2 regions of the Burkholderia latens genome follow, and region 2 is predicted to be linked to the other one. Evidence: predicted binding sites of a transcription regulator. Region 2 holds the regulator's gene; the other holds the start of a gene.
What was found. The regulator HrcA, encoded in region 2, represses chaperone genes, less so after heat shock. The targets are predictions, from matches to a motif close to TTAGCACTCNNNNNNNNNGAGTGCTAA.

Region 1: the regulator HrcA is predicted to act here: its motif matches at 4,094-4,120, upstream of rpoH (RNA polymerase sigma factor RpoH).

The regions. Positions count from the first base shown of each region.
Region 1 is NZ_CP013435.1:2,921,499-2,929,587, reverse strand. Features, by position in the region: gene cydB (cytochrome d ubiquinol oxidase subunit II) at 1-888, opposite strand, end outside; gene WK25_RS13600 (cytochrome ubiquinol oxidase subunit I) at 920-2,500, opposite strand; gene cydP (cytochrome oxidase putative small subunit CydP) at 2,490-2,768, opposite strand; gene rpoH (RNA polymerase sigma factor RpoH) at 3,097-4,032, opposite strand; gene WK25_RS13585 (acyloxyacyl hydrolase) at 4,393-4,962, shown strand; gene WK25_RS13580 (nuclear transport factor 2 family protein) at 5,008-5,391, shown strand; gene leuA (2-isopropylmalate synthase) at 5,535-7,181, opposite strand; gene ybiB (DNA-binding protein YbiB) at 7,575-8,089, opposite strand, start outside.
Region 2 is NZ_CP013435.1:768,577-776,665, forward strand. Features, by position in the region: gene glnE (bifunctional [glutamate--ammonia ligase]-adenylyl-L-tyrosine phosphorylase/[glutamate--ammonia-ligase] adenylyltransferase) at 1-808, shown strand, start outside; gene recN (DNA repair protein RecN) at 937-2,586, opposite strand; gene WK25_RS03560 (NAD kinase) at 2,606-3,508, opposite strand; gene hrcA (heat-inducible transcriptional repressor HrcA) at 3,639-4,661, shown strand; gene hemH (ferrochelatase) at 4,810-5,874, shown strand; gene WK25_RS03575 (RNA-binding S4 domain-containing protein) at 5,880-6,284, shown strand; one part of gene WK25_RS03585 (IS3 family transposase) at 6,349-6,664, shown strand; one part of gene WK25_RS03585 (IS3 family transposase) at 6,664-7,559, shown strand; gene WK25_RS31605 (hypothetical protein) at 7,600-7,761, opposite strand.

The DNA of each region.
Region 1 (8,089 bases), 1.2 Mb from region 2:
CAGGCCCGTGCAGAAGAACGCCGTCTTTTCCTGCTTCGAGCCGGCGAGCAGCAGCGCGAGCAGGCCGCCGGCGATGCCGACCACCGGCGCCGCGATCATCCACGGATATTCGCCGTAGTTTGCGAGCCAAAACCCCGAGCCGGCCGCGACGTCCTTCAGCAGCGGGTTCGCGACCGTGTCGTTCGGTGCGGCGTGGGTGATGTGGAAGCCGCCGATGGTCGACGCGACGAGCACGCCTGCGAGCACGAACAGCACGACCGCGACGAGGGCCGACACGCGCAGCGCGATCGACGCGCGGCGAGCGATCGCGCCGTCGGTCTTCATCTTGATGAACGCGGCGCCGTGCGCGACGAGCATCGCGAGGCTGACGAGCCCGCAGAGCAGCGCGAACGGGTTCAGCAGCGCCCAGAAGCCGCCGTAGTAGGTCACGCGCAGGTCGCTGTCGAACTTGAACGGCACGCCCTGCAGCAGGTTGCCGAATGCGACGCCGAACACCAGCGCCGGCACGAAGCCGCCGACGAACAGGCCGCAGTCCCAGCCGGCGCGCCAGCGCGGGTCGGGCCGCTTGCTTCGATAGTCGAAGCCCACCGGCCGGAAGAACAGCGCGAACAGCACGAGCAGCATCGCGAAGTAGAAGCCCGAGAACGACGCGGCATAGACGAGCGGCCACGCGGCGAACATCGCGCCGCCGGCCGTGATAAGCCATACCTGGTTGCCTTCCCACGTCGCGCCTACCGTGTTGACGATGATGCGGCGCTCGTCGTCGGTCTTGCCGAGAAACGGCAGCAGCGCGGTCGCGCCCATGTCGAAGCCGTCGGTGACGGCGAAGCCGATCAGCAGCACGCCGACGAGCAGCCACCAGATCAGCTTGAGAGTTGCGTAGTCCATAGCGATTCCTTGTTCCGTTGCGGGGGCGTGCTCAAACCGCGGCGCGCTCGCCGGCTGAGGCGAGTTCGTGGTGATAGCGGCCGGTATGCAGCGACGACGGGCCGAGGCGCGCGTACTTGAACATCAGCTTGATCTCGATGACGAACAGTGCCGTGTAGAACGCGATGAAACCGGCGAGGCTCAGGTACAGGTCCGTCGACGTCAGGCTGGACGCGGACAGATGCGTCGGCAGGATGCCCGCGATCGTCCACGGCTGGCGGCCGAGCTCCGCGACGACCCAGCCGAATTCCGCGGCGAGCCACGGCAGCGGGATCGCCCACACCGCATAGCGCAGGAACCAGCGGCGGTTGTCATCCAGCAGCTGCCGGCGCGCGCAGAACCAGAACGCTGCGATGAAGGTCGCGAGGAACAGGAAGCCGAGGAACACCATGATCCGGAACGAGAAGAACACGGGCGCGACCGGGGGGATCGTCTTCTTCGCGGCGGCCTTGATCTGCTCCGGCGTCGCATCGACCACGTTCGGCGTGAATTGCTTGAGCATCAGCCCGTAGCCGAGATACTGCTTGTGCTGGTCGAACAGCGCGCGGGTCGCGGCGCTCGTGTCGCCTTGCTTGATCTTCTGCAACGCGCCGTACGCGACCATCCCGCTCTGGATGTGTTCCTCGCTGTGCTTCGCGAGTTCGCGCAGGCCGACCACCGGCTCGTCGATCGAGCGCGTCGCGATCAGGCCGAGCGCGTACGGGATCTTGATCGCGTAGTCGGTGCGCTCTTCCTTCTGGTTCGGGATGCCGATCAGCGTGAACGAGGCCGGCGCGGGCTGGGTTTCCCATTCGGATTCGATTGCGGCGAGCTTCATCTTCTGCACTTCGCCGGTCGTATAGCCGGATTCGTCGCCGAGCACGATCACGCACAACGTGGCCGCGAGGCCGAAGCCCGCCGCGACCGCGAACGAGCGCAGCGCGAAGTCGGTGTCGCGCTTCTTCAGCAAGTACCATGACGAGATGCCGAGCACGAACATCGCCGCCGTCACGTAGCCGGCCGACACGGTGTGCACGAACTTCACCTGGGCGACCGGGTTGAACAGCACGTCGAACAGGCTCGTCAGCTCCATGCGCATCGTCTGGTAGTTGAACTCGGCGCCGACCGGGTTGTTCATCCAGCCGTTCGCGACGAGGATCCACAGCGCGGACAGGTTCGAGCCCAGCGCGACGAGGAACGTGACGATCAGGTGCTTCACCTTCGACAGGCGGTTCCAGCCGAAGAAGAACAGGCCGACGAACGTCGATTCGAGGAAGAACGCCATCAGGCCTTCGACCGCGAGCGGCACGCCGAAGATGTCGCCGACGTAGTGCGAGTAGTACGACCAGTTCGTGCCGAACTGGAATTCGAGCGTGATGCCGGTCGTCACGCCCATCGCGAAATTGATCCCGAACAGCTTGCCCCAGAACTGGGTCATGTCCTTGTAGACCTGCTTGCCGGTCATCACGTACACGGCTTCCATGATGACGAGCAGCCAGGACAGGCCGAGCGTCAGCGGCACGAACAGGAAGTGGTAGAGCGCCGTGATGCCGAACTGCAGACGCGACAGATCGACGACTTCGCTACTTATCATGGTGGTCTCCCTCGGAGGATGCAGGCGCCGGCACCGAGAGCAGCTTCTCGGCGACGACGGCAGGCGGCAGCGACATGTGCTGGGCCTGCGGATGATTGAAGAATGCGTATTTGAGCGACATCAGCAGGATCAGCTTGACGATCAGCACCAGCGTGATGTCGCGCACGAGCGTTGGCCCGCGGGCCCACGCGACGATGCGCGCGCGCCAGCCGACCGTGCCGTCGGCACGCGGGGAACGCGCGGCAGGCTCTTTATTGATCGAGATCAAGGCGATAATCCTGAATCGATTTACGTGGTTTGGGGCGACTTTACGTCGGATTTATGACGGCGGTTAAGCTGTTTTTTTAATCCTTTTAAGCCGACGTGCCAATTTTAAAATGCCGGCTTCCCGCTGCCGAGTGCCGCGCTGCGGCAGACCGTCGCGAACGGCGGGTGAAAACTTGAGGCAGATCAAGGTTATACGGAAGGAGGCGGAATCCGTCCGATACCCGATCAATAAGGTCAGTCAATAAACGACGCGTGACGCGAAATGACAGGCGAAAAAAAACCGCTGCCGGGCGGGGCAGCGGTTTTGGGGGGAACGCTCTGAATTGCGCTTATGCGTATTCGGCGAGTGCGGTGCGCATCTTCTTCATTGCGCTCGCTTCGATCTGGCGGATGCGTTCCGCCGATACGCCGAATTCGGCCGCGAGGTCGTGCAGCGTCGAGCCGCCCGAGCCGTCGTCGTCGACGTTCAGCCAGCGCGCCTCGATGATCCGCCGGCTGCGCGCGTCGAGCGCGTCGAGCGCCTGCGCGATGCCGTCCGTCTGCAGCATGTCGCGCTGACGCGCGGCCAGCACGGCGGTCGGCTCGTTGTGCGAATCGGCCAGGTAGGCGATCGGCGCGTACGCCTCTTCGCCGTCCTCGACTTGGCCCTCGAGCGCGATGTCACCGCCCGACAGGCGCGTTTCCATCTCGGTGACTTCCTCGCGCTTGACGTTGAGCTCCTGCGCGAGGCCGTCGATTTCCTCGGGCGTCATCGCCTGCATGCTCTTCTTGTGGCTGCGCAGGTTAAAGAACAGCTTGCGCTGCGCCTTCGTCGTCGCGACCTTCACCATCCGCCAGTTGCGCAGGATGTATTCGTGAATCTCGGCCTTGATCCAGTGAATCGCGTACGACACCAGGCGTACGTTTTGCTCCGGATCGAAGCGCTTTACCGCCTTCATCAGGCCGATGTTGCCTTCCTGGATCAGGTCGCCATGCGGCAGCCCGTAACCGAGATAGTTGCGCGCGATCGACACGACGAGCCGCAGGTGCGACAGCACGAGGTGGCGCGCCGCGTCCAGGTTGTTGTGTTCGCGGAATTCGGTCGCGTACTGGCGTTCTTCCTCGGCGGTCAGCAGCGGGATCCGGTTGACGGCCTGGATGTACGCGTCGATGTTGCCAAGCTGGCCCGGCAACATCGCGTGGGTTGCGAGCGCCAGCGAGCCTGCCGATTCGGCCTTGGCCGGCGTCGGGCTCAGGGTGTTCGGAAGGGTCAGGGCGTGGCTCACTAAAAACTCCTTTGGAATCAGGGACAAACCCGTAGTCTCGGATGAGATTCCGGGGCCCATCTTAGCACTCCGGCAATCCGAGTGCTAATTCCTTAGAGGGCACGGGGGCATCCAAGTTCCCGTTTTTCTATCGACTTGCTGGAGTCGATAGTCTAATTTGCGACCTGTGCGGTGTCGCCGAGTTCCGTAAGTCGTTGTTTCAGATAGTAATCAGTAGACGTTTTCGATTTTTGTAGTTTTGGAAGCAAACAATTTCGCTTCCTGATGCCGATCCGAAAAGTCCTTTACCATACCATTCAGTTCGCTCGGGCCCAGCCGCTGCGGCGAGGCTCCATTCAACCCACAAAGTTGGAGTGTCAGATGAACAATAAGAAGAACCGCCGGCCTCGTACCCGGCTTGCGGTGCATGCGCTGGTGGCGGCGTCGCTGCTCGGCGGATCGGGCGCCGCGTTTGCGGATCGGTGGGGCATCCAGGCGGGAGGCGGGTTTTCCGATCGCCACGGGATCGACAAGGCCGATCTCGGTGTGGTGTGGGATCCGGGCTGGAACTGGTGGGAAATCGGCGGCTGGCACTTCGCATTCGTGATGGAAGGCCATGTCGGCTACTGGCACACCGGCGGCAACGTGCACGCCAATATCGGCGAATTCGGCGCGACGCCGATGTTCCGTTTCATCAAGAGCGCGGGCCAGGTGCGCCCGTTCGTCGAAGCCGGCGCCGGGATCCGGTTCCTCACGCATCCGACCATCTCGAACAACCTGTCGCTGTCGACGTCGTTCCAGTTCGCGGACGTCGTCGGTGTCGGCGCGCAGTTCGGCGAACGGCAACAGTATCAGCTCGGCTACCGTTTTCAACATGTGTCTAACGCGGGTATCAAAGAGCCGAATCCTGGTATAAATTTCCACCAGTTCTACGTGCAGTACAACTTCTGATCCGCACGCCGGCGCACGGCGGGCGCGTTGCCGAGGAGTCAGGCGATGGCGAAGGTGGTCGATGCGATTCGCGCACTCGAGCGCGATCGGTTCCGGGCGATGGTCGACGGGGACGGCGAGGCGCTCGACGCGCAATTGTCCGACAAGGTTTTCTTCGTGCACACCAACGGCAAACGCGAAACCAAGCAGCAGTTCATCGACGCCATCGTCGCCGGCCGCCGCCGCTATCGCCAGATCGAGATCCAGTCGCAGGACTTGTTGCCCGTCGGCGATGCAACCTGCGTGGTCACCGGGCGCGCATTGATCGAGATGGAAACGAACAACGGCGGCCTCGTGTTCCCGATCGCCTATACGGCCGTGCATACCCACGAACACGGCGAATGGCGGCTGCTCGCGTGGCAGGCGACGCGGTGCGCGACCGAGACGTGAGCGCGCGTGGCGCTCGTTTTCACGTCCCAATCGAAGCGGCCTTCTGGGCCGCTTCTTGTTGGCCCGTGCACCGCGGATCGCGCGGTGCACGGGCGGTCACACACCGCTCGCTGACATTCCGACCATGAAATGCAACTCGCCGGTCAGGCCGCCGCACGGCGGTCGGCGCAGTGCCAGGCCGAGCGGTTGATCGCGCTGACGACCGCATCGAGCGCTGCACTCGCCGGATCGTCGTGTACGCCCACGCCGTGGCGCAGCGGCGCATCGCCGATCCGGCAGCCGACCGACACCGCGATCCGGCCATCCGCCGTGCGCACGTGCTCGCACGATGCGACGTCGACCGTCGTGCCGGCTGCCGCCGCGAACGCCGCGGCCGCGCGCTGCACCGCGTCTTCGGGTGCGGTACCGGCCGGCGCCGCGCCCGCGATGTCGCGGTTCTGCCAGCGCGCGCCGTTGCCATGGCGTGACGCCGGCCCGTCGGCCTCGAAGAATTCGCGGGCGAACAGTGCGCAGATCGCATCGCCGGTCACTTCCTCGCCGGATGCGTCGGCGAGCGTCTGCACCGCATGGCTGAACTCGATCTGAACGCGGCGCGTCGGCGTGAAGCCCATCCCGCGCTCGAGCAGGAACGTCGCGCCGCCCTTGCCGGACTGGCTGTTGACGCGGATCACCGCATCGTAGCTGCGGCCGAGGTCGGCCGGGTCGATCGGCAGGTACGGCACTTCCCACACCGCATCGGGACGCTGCTGCGCGAAGCCCTTACGGATCGCGTCCTGGTGCGAGCCCGAGAATGCGGTGAACACGAGGTCGCCCGCGTACGGATGACGCGGATGCACCGGAATCTGGTTGCAGCGCTCGACAACGCGGCGCACCGCGTCGATGTCGGAGAAGTCGAGGCCCGGGTCGATGCCCTGCGTGTAGAGGTTCAGCGCGAGGGTCACGAGATCGACGTTGCCGGTGCGCTCACCGTTGCCGAACAGGCAGCCCTCGATCCGGTCGGCGCCCGCGAGCAGTGCGAGTTCGGCGGCCGCGACCGCGGTGCCGCGGTCGTTGTGCGGATGCACCGACAGCACGATGCTGTCGCGATACGCGAGGTTGCGGTCCATCCACTCGATCTGGTCGGCGAACACGTTCGGGCTCGCGGCTTCGACGGTCGCCGGCAGGTTGACGATCATCTTGCGCTCGCGTGTCGGCCGCCACATTTGCGCGACCGCGTCGCACACCTCGCGCGCGAACGTGAGTTCGGTCATGCTGAACGTTTCCGGCGAGTACTGGTAGGTCCAGTGCGTGTCCGGGCGAGCCGCCGCGTGCTCCTTGATCATGCGCGTGCCGTTCACCGCGAGCGCCTTGACGTCGTCCTTCGACATCCCGAACACGATGCGCCGGAACGACGGGCAGATCGCGTTGTACAGATGCACGATCGCGCGCGGCACGCCCTCGAGCGCGTCGAACGTGCGGGCGATCAGGTCTTCGCGCGACTGCACGAGCACTTCGATCGTCACGTCGTCGGGAATCCGCTTCTCGTCGATCAGCTTGCGGACGAAATCGAAGTCGGTTTGCGACGCCGACGGAAAACCGACTTCGATCTCCTTGAAACCGATCGCGACCAGCATGTCGAAGAATTCGAGCTTCTGCTCGATGCTCATCGGCTCGATCAGCGACTGGTTGCCATCGCGCAGGTCGGTGCTCATCCAGACCGGCGCGCGCTCGATGGTGCGGGTGGGCCAGCGGCGGCCGTTGATGCGGACGGGCTCGAACGGACGGTATTTGTCTTGCGGGTTGCGCTTCATCTTCTGGACCTCGGGTCTCAAGTCGCGAGCGAAGACGGGCGGCAAGGGCGACGGGTGGCGCTGCCTCGCACCGTGGCGCGGGAAACGCGCTGCGGGTGCGGATGATCTTCGCGAATCGGCCGCCGGATAGACGGACGAATGCTGACGACTTCGGGTTGTAAAAACTGCGAGAAGGGTGCTGCGAGGAACTGCTGGAGGGACCGTGCGGACAGCACACGGCGCTAAGACAGCCTTAGGCTAGTCGTAGCGATAGCGACCGCGCTAGGCGGCCGGAGGTAATTCGGAGGGTGTTCGGAAAGGAACGCATGGCGACAACTCTATGCCAGGATGCGTGCGCGTGTCAAATGGTCAGTCGGAAGGCCGGCGCGACAGATGCGCGGCGCGCGCGGCGGGTCACGCCGCAATCCGGACGATTCGCACGATCGTCTCGACCTGCCGCGCGAGCGTGTCCGGCACCGGAATTTCACCGCGCAGCACGGCGTCCGTCCACGCGGCCGTGGTTGCCGCGTCGCGCGACTCCGGCAGCGCGACGGGCGGCGCGTCGCTCGACGAGCGCTCGGCCTCGATCAGCGTATCGCACACGCCGTCGTGCAGCCAGTCGACCTGCACCTGACGCCGCGTATCGGCCACCGCCTCGCCTTCGGTGCCGCGCGCAAGCAGTGCGCCGCCGAGCGCGGCGTCCGGATGGTCGCGGAAGAGTGCCGCGAGGCTGTCGCGATAGGGTGGATGCGTGTAGTTGACGAGCCGCAGCCCGGCCGGCGCGAACGGCTGCAGAATCTTCACGAGCGTGTGGGTGGAATTGCGCACGCCGAGCACGCTGCGCAGTGCGAGCAGGCGCGCGATGCGCGGCGCGAGCGCGTCGATCGGCGCGAACGCGACGCGGCGTTCGGCAAGCGTGTCCTCGATCG
Region 2 (8,089 bases):
CGTGCCGAAATTCGCGGTGATCGCGTACGGCAAGCTCGGCGGCAAGGAGCTCGGCTACGCGTCGGATCTGGACCTGATCTTTCTGTACGACGATCCCGACGAGCGCTCCGCGGACGTCTATACGACGTTTACGCGCCGGCTGATCACATGGCTCACGACCGCGACCGGCGCGGGCGCGCTGTTCGACATCGACCTGCGGCTGCGGCCGAACGGCGAGGCCGGATTGCTCGTGACCGATCTCGACGCGTTCCGCCGATACCAGCTGCGCGAGGGCGATGCGGCGAATACCGCGTGGGTGTGGGAGCACCAGGCGCTGACGCGCGCGCGCTACAGCGCCGGCGACCCGCAGATCGGCGCGGACTTCGAGGCGATCCGCCAGCAGGTTTTGACGACGCCGCGCGACGCGGCCGTGCTCGCGAACGAAATCGTCGACATGCGCGGCAAGGTGTTCGCGGGCCACCCGAACCACACCGAGCTGTTCGACCTGAAGCACGATCGCGGCGGGATGGTCGACATCGAGTTCATCGTCCAGTACTGGGTGCTCCTGCATGCATCGAGCGATGCCGAGCTGATCCGCAACACCGGCAACATCGCGCTCTTGCGCGAGGTCGCACGGTTCGGTCTGATGGGGGAGGACGAGGCCGAGCGGGTGGGCGCCGCGTACCGCACGTACCGGAAACTGCAGCACAAGCTGCGACTCGACGGGATGGAGAAGGCGCGGGTCGATCCGGCGCTGGTGGCCGACGAGCGGGCAGCCGTGACCGCGCTGTGGGAACGCGTGTTCGGGGCGCGCGAAACGGGCGTTTGAGTCGCGCGTTCGACGCCGGCGGCCACGTTGGCGGACGGGGCGGGTGTGGTCTCCCCCGGCGGCCGGCCGGCCGAAAAAGACCGCTGCACGCGCCGGTCGCGCTGGATACGGCCCGCGCTGCGCGCGTGTCAGGCCGCGAGCATTTCCTTCGCGTGCTTGCGGGTGGTGGCCGTGATTTCGAGGCCGCCGAGCATCCGCGCGACTTCCTCGACGCGGCTCGCCTTGTCGAGCGCGACGACCGACGATACGGTGCCGCCGCGGTCGTCGGAGCCTTTCGCGACCTGGAAGTGATGGTCGCCGCGCGCCGCGACCTGCGGCAGATGCGTCACGCACAGCACCTGGCGGTCGCGCCCGAGCTGGTGCAGCAGGCGGCCGACGACTTCGGCGACGCCACCGCCGATACCCGTGTCGACTTCGTCGAAAATCAGCGTCGGCGTCGGGCTGGCCGCGCTCGCGATCACTGCAAGCGCGAGGCTGATCCGGGCCAGTTCGCCGCCCGACGCGACTTTCGCGAGCGGCCTCAGCGGCACGCCCGGGTGCCCGGCGACGCGGAATTCGACTTGTTCGAGCCCGTGCGGACCGCCGTCGGCAAGCGGCACGAGCGCGACTTCGAAACTGCCGCCGGCCATCGACAGCTCTTGCATGCCGGCCGTGACGGCCGTGCCGAGCGCTTTCGCGGCCTGCGCGCGCGCCTTCGACAGGTGTTTCGCGTCGGCGAGATACGCTTCCCATGCCTTCGCCTGCGCGGCTTCCAGCGCGCCGAGATCGGCGGCCGCGTCGAGCGCGGCGAGCTGGGCGCGGCGTGCTGCGTGTTCCTCGTGCAGGGTGTCGGGCGGCAGGCGGAACTTGCGGGCGGTCGAATGCAGGGCGTCGAGACGCGCTTCGACCTGGGCGAGCCGGGCCGGATCGAGATCGAGGCGCTGCGCGTAGTGCGACAGCGAATAGACGGCTTCCTGCAGCTGGATCTCGGCCGGTTCGAGCGACGCGAGCGCATCGCCGAGCCCGGAGTCATAGTCGGCGAGGCTGCGCAGTTTCGACACGATCGCGCCCAACTGCGGCAGCATCGCATCGTCGGCCTCGGACAGCGCATTGAGCGCACCCTGCACGCCGGCGATCAGATTCGCCGAGTGCGACAGCCGCTTGTGCTCGCTGCCGATTTCGTCCCATTCGCCGGGCTGCGGCGCGAGCTTGTCGAGCTCGGCCAGTTGCCACGCGAGCTTCTCCCGTTCGAGCTGCAGCTCGCGCTCGTGCGCCTTTGCGGCGTCGATCGCCTGCGTCGCGTCGCGCCACACGCGCCACGCGCGCGCGACGTTCGCGGCATCGGCGACGAGCCCCGCGTGCGTGTCGAACAGCTCGCGCTGCGCATCGGGCCGCATCAGCAGCTGGTGCGCGTGCTGGCCGTGGATGTCGACGAGCATCTCGCCGAGTTCGCGCAGCTGCGCGAGCGTTGCGCTGGTGCCGTTGATGAACGCGCGCGAGCGGCCGTTCGCGTCGATCACGCGGCGCAGCATCACGGTGTCCTCGGCGTCGAATGCATGGTCGTCGAGCCAGCGTGCGACGCGGTCGTGCGGCGTGAATTCGGCGGCGATGTCGGCGCGACCGCAGCCGGCGCGCACGACGCTCGCGTCGGCGCGTTCGCCGAGCGCGAGCGCCAGCGCGTCGATCAGGATCGATTTGCCGGCGCCGGTTTCGCCGGAAAAGACGGTGAAGCCGCTGTCGAATTCGAGATCGAGCGCGGCGACGATGACGAAGTCGCGAATCGAGAGGTGGCGGAGCATGGTGTCGGGCGGTAGTGCGTCAGGACGCCTTGTCGTCTTCGTTCGATGCGTGCTCGTTCCAGTGCAGCTTGTTGCGCAACGTCGCGTAGTAGCTGTAGCCGACCGGGTGCAGGAAGGGCACCGTGTGCTTCGAGCGGCGCACCTCGATCGTGTCGTTCAGCTCGAGCGCGGTGAACGACTGCATGTCGAAATTCACGTTGACGTCGCGGCCGCCGACGATCTGGATCGCGATCTTCGAATCGTCGGGCAGCACGATCGGCCGGTTCGACAGTGCGTGCGGCGCGATCGGCACCAGTACGATGCCCTGGAGCTGCGGATGCAGGATCGGGCCGGCCGACGACAGCGCGTACGCGGTCGAGCCCGTCGGCGTCGCGACGATCAGGCCGTCCGAACGCTGGTTGTACATGTAGCGGCCGTCGACCGACGCGCGCAGCTCGACCATCCCGGAAAAGCCGCTGCGGTTCACGACGACGTCGTTGAACGCGAGCGCGTGGTAGATCGGTTCGCCGTCGCGCACGATCCGGGCCTCCAGCAGCGAGCGCTCCTCGCGCTCGAACTTGCCGGACAGGATCACCGGCACCAGTGCCTGCATGTCGGCCGCCGCGATGTCGGTGATGAAACCGAGCCGCCCGTGGTTGATCCCGATCAGCGGGGTCTTGTACGGCGCGAGCTGGCGGCCGATGCCGAGCATTGTGCCGTCGCCCCCGAGCACGACCGCCACGTCCGCGCGCGCGCCGATTTCCGCCGGCGTCAGTGCCGGATAGCCGGAGATGCCGATTTCGCGCGCGGTGTCGGCTTCGAATACGACCTCGAAGCCCAGCTTCGCGATGCAGCCAGCCAGCGTGGCGAGCGGCTCGGCGATGCCAGGCGTGTTGCTCCGGCCGACGAGCGCGACAGTATTGAACTGATTACCGGTTTTCATGCCGGCATTACACCATAGCTCGTGGACGAAAAGAACCGGCTGTGCGCGCACGGGGCCGGATCGGCCGGCCCGCCCGACTGTGGCCGCAGCCACTCGCCGTGCTCGCGCGGTTGCGCTAAAATTTTCCACCATGCTAGATCCTCGCGCACGAACCCTCCTGAAAACCCTGATCGAGCGGTATATCGCCGACGGTCAGCCGGTCGGCTCGCGCACGTTGTCCCGTTACTCCGGGCTGGAACTGAGCCCGGCGACGATCCGCAACGTGATGTCCGACCTGGAGGAGCTCGGCCTCGTGTCGAGTCCGCACACTTCGGCGGGCCGCGTGCCGACGCCGCGCGGGTATCGGCTGTTCGTCGACACGATGCTGACGGTCGAGGCGCCGATCGACGCCGAGGCCGTCGCACGGCAGGTGCAGAGCACGCTGCAGACGGGCGAGCCGCAGCAGCGGGTGGTGGCGGCCGCCGCGAGCGTGCTGTCGAACCTGTCGCAGTTCGCGGGCGTCGTGCTGACGCCGCGCCGCAGTCACGTGTTCAAGCAGATCGAGTTCATGCGCTTGTCGGACAAGCGCATCCTGTTGATCATCGTCACGCCCGAGGGCGACGTGCAGAACCGGATGCTCGCGACGCCGCGCGACTATTCGCCGTCGCAGCTGACCGAGGCGTCGAACTACATCAATGCGCACTTCGCCGGGCTGTCGTTCGACGAGGTGCGCCGCCGCCTGCGCGACGAGATCGACCAGCTGCGCGGCGACATGACCACGCTGATGCATGCGGCCGTGACGGCCAGCACCGAGGTGCCCGACACCGAAGATACGGTGCTCATTTCCGGCGAGCGCAACCTCCTCGAGGTGGCGGACCTCTCGTCCGACATGGCGCGGCTGCGCAAGCTGTTCGACGTGTTCGACCAAAAGACGGGCCTCCTGCAATTGCTCGACGTGTCGAGCCACGCCCAGGGCGTGCAGATCTTCATCGGCGGCGAATCGACGCTCGTGCCGATCGAGGAGATGAGCGTCGTGACCGCGCCGTACGAGGTGAACGGCAAGATCGTCGGCACGCTCGGCGTGATCGGCCCGACCCGGATGGCTTACAACCGCGTGATTCCGATCGTCGACATCACCGCCCGGCTGCTGTCGCTCACGCTGAGCCAGCAGTAACGCGCCGCACCGGGCGCCGACACCGTGCCGCCATCGTGCCGCGGCGCCGGGTGCGCCGCCAGCCGGCCGAACGGCCAGCCGCCCCCATCGACACGGCCCGCTATAATTGAGGGCCGTCCGACTGCGTGCTCCGAGCACGTTCCTGCCCATGCGTTTCGATCTTGAGCCGCCTTCGAGCGTCGCTGCTGCCCACCGTATCGGCGTGCTGCTGATCAACCTCGGCACGCCCGACGCCCCGACACCGCGCGCGGTGCGGCGCTATCTGGCCGAATTTCTGTCGGACCCGCGCGTCGTCGAGATTCCGCAGGTCGTCTGGCAGGTGCTGTTGCGCACACTCATCCTGCCGCTGCGCGGCCGCGCGTCCGCGAAGAAATACGCGGCCGTCTGGATGCAGGAGGGCTCGCCGCTGCGCGTGTACACCGAGCGCCAGACCGAAGGCGTGCGCCATCTGCTTGCATCGAACGATTACCACGTTCAGGTCGATTACGCGATGCGCTACGGCAGCCCGAACATCCCGCACGCGCTCGCGCAGTTCAAGCGCGCGGGCGTCGAGCGCGTGCTGTTGATGCCGATGTATCCGCAATACTCGGCGTCGACCACCGCGACCGCGTTCGATGCCGCGTTCGCCGCGCTCGCGCGGATGCGCAACCAGCCGGAAGTGCGCACGGTGCGGCACTACGCCGATCACCCGGCCTACATCCACGCGCTCGCCGAACAGGTGCGCCAGTACTGGGCGCAGCATGGCCGGCCCGATTTCGCAGCCGGCGACAAGCTCGTGCTGAGCTTTCACGGCGTGCCGAAACGCACCCTCGACCTCGGCGACCCATATCACGACCAGTGCCAGCAGACGGGCTCGCTGCTGATGGCCGCGCTCGGGCTGTCGTCGCTCGAATGCCGCGTGACGTTCCAGTCGCGTTTCGGCAAGGCCGAGTGGCTGCAGCCGTACACGGCGCCGACGCTGCGCGAACTCGGCGAGGCGGGCGTGCGGCGAGCGGATGTGTTCTGTCCCGGTTTTACGGCCGATTGTCTGGAGACGATCGAGGAGATCGGGATGGAGGTGCGCGACGAATTCATCGCCGGCGGCGGCCAGTCGTTCCACCGGATTCCGTGCCTGAATGGCGCGCCGGCGTGGATCGCGGCGCTCGGCGAGATCGTCGCGGAGAATCTCCAGGGCTGGCCGGTGAAAGCCGCACAGCCTGAAACGGTGGGTTGAACGCGATGAACTACAGGATTTCGACCGAGCCCGGCGCGAAGCTGCGCATCGACAAATGGTTGTGGGCGGCGCGCTTCTTCAAGACGCGTTCGCTCGCGTCCGACGCGGTCGACAAGGGCCACGTGAAGATCGGCGGCGCGGCGGTCAAGCCGGCAAAGGACGTGCGCGTGGGCGACGAGGTCGAGATTGCGATCGACGGTATCGTCTGGCACATTGCCGTGCTGGGCATCTGCGACGTGCGCGGGCCCGCGAGCGTCGCGCAGACGCTTTACGAGGAAACGGAAGCGGGACGCGCCGCGCGGCTCGCCGAACTGGAGCGGCGCCGTACCTATCGGGAACCGGCGGCCGGGCTGCACGGCCGGCCGACCAAGCGCGACAGGTGGAGCAGCCCCCTGAAACACCGGACATAGCCTCTCACTTAAACTAGCGGGTAGGCATAAGACTGTGTTTTTGACTAACACCAGGCAGGAAGTGATGGAAGTGTTGACGGGCCCGGAGCGTCGGCGGCGCTGGACGGCGGAGCAGAAGCTGGCGATGGTTCGCGAGAGTTTCGAACCGGGGAAGTCGGTTTCGATGGTTGCGCGCCAGCACGGCGTGAACCCGAACCAGCTGTTCCACTGGCGCAAGCTGTACCAGGACGGGAGTCTGTCGGCGGTCAAGGCTGGAGAGGAAGTGGTCCCTGCATCAGAGCTGGCCGATGCCCTCAAGCAGATTCGTGAGCTGCAGCGGATGCTCGGCAAGAAGACCATGGAGAACGAGATTCTCCGCGAAGCAGTCGAGTATGGCCGAGCAAAAAAATGGATAGCGCACTCGCCCTCGCTGCCGGAGGACGACCAGTGAAACTGGTTTGTGAAGTTCTCGGCGTGTCGCGCTCGAACGTATCGGCACGACTGTCGCGTCCGGTGACGTGGCGCGATGGCCGTCAATCGCGGCAGACGGACGATGCGAGCGTGGTCGAGGAAATCCGCCGAGTCGTCGGCGATTTGCCCAGCTATGGCTATCGCCGGGTGTGGGGCTCGCTGCGCAATGAACGCATTGCTGCCGGACAGGTGCCGTTCAATGCGAAGCGCATCTATCGCATCATGCGCACTCACGGTCTGCTGATGCAACGGCGTCCAGCCCCGCCTCGGCCGCAACGTCGGCACGATGGCAAGGTGGCCGTCGCGCGCAGCAATCAGCGATGGTGCTCGGACGGCTTCGAGTTCCGCTGCGACAACGGCGAGCCGCTTCGAGTGACATTCGCGCTTGACTGCTGCGACCGCGAAGCGATGAGCTGGGCGGCTACGACGGCAGGTCACAGCGGCGACATCGTGCGCGACGTCATGCTGGCAGCAGTGGAAAATCGGTTTGGCAACGAGCTGCATACACCGTCCGAAATCGAGTGGCTGAGTGACAACGGTTCGGGCTATACGGCCGACGATACACGCCGGTTTGCAGCGGCCATCGGCCTGAAGCCATTGACCACGCCGGTGTGCAGCCCGCAAAGTAACGGGATGGCCGAGAGCTTCGTGAAGACAATGAAGCGCGACTACGTTGCCTTCATGCCAAAGCCGGACGCAGCGACTGCTGCACGCAACTTGGCCATCGCGTTCGAGCATTACAACGAGAAGCATCCCCATAGCGCGCTGAAGTACCGCTCGCCTCGCGAGTTCCGGCGCTCAATGGATTCAGCAACCTTAGTGTGACGCTGTGTCCGGGATTACAGGGTCAACTCCAACAGGCGCATCATCGACAGATTTTCTGGTGGGAACTGAACATCTGGTCGAACGTCGCCCGCGCGCTTCCGTATTCGGTCGTGCGGTCGGTGACGGCTCCCGACAGGCAGATGGTGGTGGTGCCGGCAATCAGTACCAGCGCGACCACCGATATGGCAAAGGTCAATTTCACGGTACTCGCCTCGAAGACGGTGAATGCGGCGCCAGGTGGATGTCGGGCGGCGGAAAGCTACGGGTAAACACGCTTTTCCGACGCTTGAGTGGAGTGTAGTGCAGCCCCCTGTGCGGAGCTAGTACTTGCCAGGTAAGCGTTGTTACCGGGCGTTTCGTCCCGATCGGCGGCAAATGCGCGCAATCGGGCCGCGGGCAGTGCGGTTGTTTCGCGGCATTGCGGAATGCCGGCGAATAACCCTCTTGAAATCGCAGTTTTCGCCCTTATTTGCACTAACAATGTGCGGTGCCGCCGGTCATATGGCCGGGCGGTTGCCGATTTGGCTTCA